DNA from 2 places in the Moritella viscosa genome. Region 1 is predicted to be linked to the other one. Evidence: riboswitches for the same ligand, from Rfam matches in the RefSeq annotation. Region 1 holds a riboswitch; the other holds the start of a gene.

Region 1 (3,197 bases):
GGTAAATAAAGCCATTGATCATCCGCTTTATTGATATGTGAAAAAGAAAGAAAAGCAGTACCTTTACGGTCTGCGGGTTTATCAAAAATAGTCAAACCTTTATCACCATCATCAACAACCTCTAGACTTTTTATTCGTATTTCTCGAATACTTTCCTTCCCTTTTGCATTACGCAGTACCATAGTGGTTTGCTGGATACTATCATTCCACCCAGAATCCCTTACCTTACGCTCTTTTGCGATAGCAAAACCTTTTTCTTCTGACGTTTGAGCTTGAGCAGTAATAAAACCGCTTGTCATAAACACAGAGATAGCTAAGACACCTGCGGTATATTTTTTATCCAACATAATAATTCCCTTTATTTTTCCCAACACTTATCTGAGCCCCTTTTGGTCGACAAGACAAACTAAAATGATACGTTCAAAGTTATCAAGCGATTCATTAATACGAACAATGACTTATCTATTTTAGGTTATCACATTGACTGGATATAACCTCACAAATATAACGTAACAACCTGTTTTGTAAGGGCTGTAAAAATAAAATTAAGCACAGTAAAACGTGATAACAGTATTACCTCTGCGATGAAATTTCATGGGGGATGGGAACAACGGGAATGAACTTAAAAGGATTTACTAAAACTTATGCATGATTTGCCTTCGATATATAGCAAATCATGGCCTACTCATATTGGTGTTGTTTGTATCAAGTAACAACACCAATAATATATAAAAAATAAATCTAGCCGCAATATTATTGCGCTAAACGAACTTCATTTGCTTCAATGTTTAATTCTGCAAGCTTATTAAGTAGTGCTTCTATATTTTTCTTCCCTGAACCTTCATTGGCCATTTGGAGGCGCGCAACACCAGAGAATGCATCACCAAAAGTAGCTGTATGTGGGGCCTTCACTACTTCATCAAGTATCACTTTACCGCTTAAAGTATCTGTCAACGTGTAGTTAACTTTTGTCGTGACTGTCATATCAAGGCCAAACAATGGCTGTTCAACGTCCACAATTTTAGCTGATAGTTGATATTTTCCCTTTTCAGAGAAAAGTCCTTGCTCTAATAGGCTCTCTTTAATTGCACCAGAAAAAGCAACATCACTAATTTCAGATGTCCAAGCAGCATTTGTATCCTCACCACCCGAAACTGACGACAAGGCCAAGTTATTTTGTACTGCTGCTGGATATACTTTTTGTTCGCCTTGATACACCATATTCTCAACCTGTGCACCCGATGCGCAACCAACTAAGTATAAACACGTTGCAATTGCCAATGTCTTTTTAACTACGTTCATTTTCATCATTCCTTTGTTTTTATAATAATCAAGAGTCGTACCTACAATTTATTTACCCCTTACAAACCGTAAGAGATAAAATATTATCACGTTGATTTTATTCGTATTAGCCTTTATAGCAAGCATATTCCATGCTCCTTTTTAGGTAATTGTGACAGTGCCTACAAATAATAATATATTAATCAAAAACAACATTATCCATTATAAAAGACACTAAAATTCGAACAATCATATCAATAGCTTAATTGTTTGATTGCGATTTCAACAAAACTTGTTACTATTGCAACACATATAGTCGGGGGGCCTAATAGGCTGAGATCGCATATTTATTGCGAGACCCGTTGAACCTGATTCAGTTAACACTGACGTAGGGAACTATCGATCTTGCTTCTCATGATTTGACCTTCTGCGTCTCTCAATCTTTGGCTTGATAAAGTTCCTGTGCGCCAGCCCTAGGAATATTTATGCTAAAGGTTATAACAAACATATCAACACCAATTGTATTAACCATTGCAGGGTCAGATAGCGGTGGCGGTGCTGGTATTCAAGCAGATATCAAAGCAATATCAGCAACTGGCAGTTATGCTTGTTCTGCAATCACCGCAATCACTGCGCAAAACACTCTCGGTGTATCCGCAATTTTTCCCATCCCACTTGAACATATCGAAAAACAACTCGATGCCGTATTTAGCGATTTAAACGTCGTGGCAGTGAAAGTTGGAATGCTTGCTGACTGCGATATTATCAACGTCGTCGCCGCTAAAATTAAGCAATTTAAGCCAGCATTTTTAGTTGTTGACCCAGTTATGATTGCTACTAGCGGCGACTTACTGCTTAAAGAATCAGCGATCAGTACGCTTAGATCAGAGCTACTACCACTTGCTGACTTAATCACCCCTAACCTACCCGAAGGAGCTGCTTTAATTGGTTCAGATGTGCCTACCAATGAAGATGAAATGGGCAGCATGATTAGCGAATTGCGTCAGCTTAATGTCAATGCAGTACTATTAAAAGGCGGTCACTTAGAGCAAGATGACAACAGTAACGATTTACTCATCTTCCAAGACCATGTGGAACAGTTAACCGCAAAACGCATTAATACCCACAATACGCACGGCACTGGCTGTACGCTATCCTCAGCAATCGCATCCTACTTAGCCCAAGGCTATGATCTACTGCAAGCTGTGAAGTTAGCTAAGCAATACATCTCCAACGCCATTGCTCACGCGGATGAATTAGATATAGGTAGCGGCCACGGTCCGGTTAATCACTTCTTTACTGGTCATGCTGATGTCTAGCACCTCGCAGACAAAGCTAAAATCGGAAGATAGCCTTGCGGTAAACATCGCGATTAAGAACGGTTATTTACATTATAACGACAGTATTGACCCCGTATTAAACAAGCTGAACATGACGGTGCCAGCTCGGCAGTGGACCTGTATTTTAGGGCGTAGCGGCAGTGGTAAAACCTCACTACTGCGTTACCTTGCAGGGCTGTTAGATCATAAAATAATGTGGTCAGGAGAACTATCAGTTAACGCGAATAACTTAGTTCAACCAGACTTAACCAATCAAATTGCTTACATGGCACAGCAAGATTTATTGCTACCTTGGTTGTCCGTGCTCGACAATGTCATGTTAAGCAGTAAATTCGGCACTGAAAAATCAGCACCAAAAACTGACAAAGCACTCGATCTACTGGCTAAGGTCGGTCTTGCTGATAATGCCAATCGTTTTCCGCAACAACTGTCTGGAGGCATGCGTCAACGCGTGGCACTGGCAAGAACATTAATGCAAGACAAACCCGTTGTATTAATGGACGAGCCCTTTTCAGCCTTAGATGCCGTGACTCGTTATCGATTACAAGACCTCGCTTGTGAATTGTTAAAAGATAA
Region 2 (3,197 bases), on a different contig from region 1:
GGTCAAATTAAGTTTGTTGACTTAATTGATAGTATCACGGTTACTAAGCAAACTGATGATCTAACTGGTCTATCTAGCACGGTAATTCTGGATCCTGCAGCACGTGTTGCCGCTGGTAAAGATTTACGTCCTATGGTTAAACTTGTTGATGCAGCAGGTAATGATTTATTCATTCCTGGTACAGAAGTTATTGCACAATACTTCTTACCTTCAAATGCAATCGTTAACTTAGAAGATGGCGCATTAGTGACTATTGGTGAAGCGTTAGCGCGTATTCCTCAAGAAAGCTCGAAAACACGTGATATTACGGGTGGTCTACCACGCGTAGCGGATCTGTTTGAAGCTCGTCAGCCAAAAGATGCTGCTATTTTAGCGGAAATCTCAGGTACTATTAGTTTCGGTAAAGAAACTAAAGGTAAACGTCGTCTAGTTATCACACCTACTGATGGTGCTGAAGCTTACGAAGAGATGATCCCTAAATGGCGTCACTTGAACGTGTTCGAAGGTGAGAAGGTTGCTAAAGGTGAAGTTATCGCCGATGGTCCTGAATCAGCACACGATATTCTACGTCTACGTGGTATTAGCCATGTTGCGAACTATATCGCGAACGAAGTTCAAGAAGTATACCGTTTACAAGGCGTAAAGATTAACGATAAGCACATTGAAACTATCGTTCGTCAAATGCTACGTAAAGCTAACGTAATCTCTGCTGGTGATAGTAACTTCTTACCAGGTGAGCAAGCTGAAGTTTCACGTCTGAAAATTGCTAACCGTCAGCTAGAAGCTGAAGGCAAGCAACCAGCCGTGTTCCAACACATGCTTATGGGTATTACTAAAGCGTCTCTTGCAACTGAATCATTTATCTCAGCTGCATCGTTCCAAGAAACAACACGTGTTCTAACAGACGCTGCTGTTCATGGTAAGATTGATGACCTTCGTGGTCTGAAAGAGAACGTTATCGTTGGTCGTCTGATCCCTGCAGGTACAGGCTTCTCTTATCACCAAGAACGTGCGAAAAAACGTGCTGGTAAAGTAGAAGAAGTAATGCAAGAAATCACTACTGATGAAGCTGAACAGAACTTAGCAAACCTACTAAATAACCTTTAATTGATTTGCTGAATGCAATTAAAGTCGTGTGTAAGTGATGACAGACCCACTGATTCACTTACACATAGTTATTAGATAGTAAAGGCGCCCTTTTATAGGGCGCTTTTTTTTGCTTGTTTTTTAGCGCAATACCAGTCTATACTCCGATACATCTTGTCGGAGTGCTTTAGGGCTGAGACCATTTAATAATGGGATCCGTGGAACCTGATCAGGCTAATACCTGCGTGAGGAAACAAGAGTGATTAATATGAATATTATTCGTGTGATTGTAAGCTAGCCATAGGGAAATCAGGCCGCTTACTGTTACATTTACGATCAATATATCTATATCACTACTCTCCATACTCAACGACAAGCAATCATCTTATTAGAAAGGAATGAGTGCTATGTCTACTACCAATATAAATCAAAGCAGTAATACCAAAAAACTAACTCGCCGTGAAAATCGCGAAAATGCACAAGAGTTTATTAATAATCTCAGTTGTGAACCGTTTCCTAATTCAGAAAAATTTCATCTCACAGGTAGTCGTGACAATATTCAAGTGGCGATGCGGAAAATCAATCTGGACGAGACGTTAGTCGCAGGCAGTAAAGACGATCCGGTTTATGAGCAAAATGAATCTATCCCCGTTTACGATACATCGGGTCCCTATACCGATCCGGCTATTGAAATAAACGTACACCAAGGCTTACCAAAATTAAGACAACAATGGATCGCAGAGCGTAACGATATTGAAGCATTAGAGATCGTTACTTCGCACTTTGCCCAGCAGCGTCTTGCTGATGACGGCATTGACCATATCCGCTTTGAGCATTTACCAAAACCATTGAAAGCCATTGATGGTCAAAATGTCACCCAGATGCATTACGCACGTAAAGGGATCATTACTCCAGAAATGGAATACATCGCGATCCGTGAAAACATGGGACGTGAGTTGATCCATAACGAGCTGTTATTAAAACAACATGCCGGCAATGATTTTGGTGCCAGTATTCCGGAAAAAATCACAGGTGAATTTGTCCGTGATGAAGTAGCGCGTGGTCGTGCGATCATCCCTGCCAACATCAATCATCCAGAATCTGAGCCGATGATCATCGGTCGTAACTTTCTTGTAAAAGTAAACGCCAACATTGGTAATTCGTCAGTCACATCATCGATTGAAGAAGAAGTCGAGAAGCTAGTATGGGCGACACGCTGGGGTGCTGACACGGTAATGGACTTATCCACAGGCCGTAATATTCATGAAACGCGTGAGTGGATCCTCCGTAATTCACCTGTGCCGATTGGTACTGTGCCGATCTATCAGGCTCTAGAGAAGGTAAATGGGATCGCCGAGGATCTTACTTGGGAAGTATTCCGCGATACCTTGATCGAACAAGCTGAGCAAGGTGTTGACTACTTTACTATTCATGCTGGCGTATTGCTTCGATATGTACCAATGACGGCAAAACGTCTTACCGGGATCGTGTCGCGTGGTGGCTCGATTATGGCGAAATGGTGTTTGACGCATCATAAAGAAAACTTTGCTTATGACCATTTCGAAGAAATCTGTGCGATTTGTAAAGCTTATGATGTATCTCTGTCATTAGGTGATGGCATGCGTCCAGGTTGTGCGGCTGATGCGAATGATGAAGCCCAATTTGCTGAATTAGAAACCTTAGGTGAGTTAACGAAGGTCGCGTGGGAACAAGACGTACAAGTTATTATCGAAGGCCCAGGTCATATCCCAATGCACATGATTAAAGAGAATGTTGAAAAGCAGCTCGATATTTGTCATGAAGCGCCTTTTTATACCTTAGGTCCACTGACAACCGATATCTCACCGGGCTACGATCACTTTACGTCGGGTATTGGTGCTGCGCAAATCGGTTGGTACGGTTGTGCAATGTTGTGTTATGTGACACCCAAAGAACATTTAGGCCTACCGAATAAAGAAGACGTTAAGCAAGGTATGATCACTTATAAGATCTCTGCGCATGCGGCTGATTTAGCGAAAGGTTTCCCGGGTGCTCAAATCCGTGACAATGCGATGTCGAAAGCGCGTTTTGAATTCCGTTGGAATGATCAATTTAACCTAGCATTAGACCCT

The links. Region 1 has a riboswitch for thiamine pyrophosphate ahead of thiD (bifunctional hydroxymethylpyrimidine kinase/phosphomethylpyrimidine kinase). Riboswitches for the same ligand answer to the same signal wherever they lie in the genome.
Region 2: it holds a riboswitch for thiamine pyrophosphate, as region 1 does, so the genes downstream of both, thiC (phosphomethylpyrimidine synthase ThiC) here and thiD (bifunctional hydroxymethylpyrimidine kinase/phosphomethylpyrimidine kinase) in region 1, are expected to answer to the same signal.

Annotation. Positions count from the first base shown of each region.
Region 1 covers NZ_FPLG01000039.1:46,355-49,551, reverse strand. The annotation lists gene BT797_RS06345 (outer membrane lipoprotein-sorting protein) at 1-347, opposite strand, end outside; gene BT797_RS06340 (hypothetical protein) at 754-1,302, opposite strand; TPP riboswitch at 1,589-1,693, shown strand; gene thiD (bifunctional hydroxymethylpyrimidine kinase/phosphomethylpyrimidine kinase) at 1,767-2,600, shown strand; gene BT797_RS06330 (ABC transporter ATP-binding protein) at 2,593-3,197, shown strand, end outside.
Region 2 covers NZ_FPLG01000099.1:54,386-57,582, forward strand. The annotation lists gene rpoC (DNA-directed RNA polymerase subunit beta') at 1-1,107, shown strand, start outside; TPP riboswitch at 1,255-1,356, shown strand; gene thiC (phosphomethylpyrimidine synthase ThiC) at 1,485-3,197, shown strand, end outside.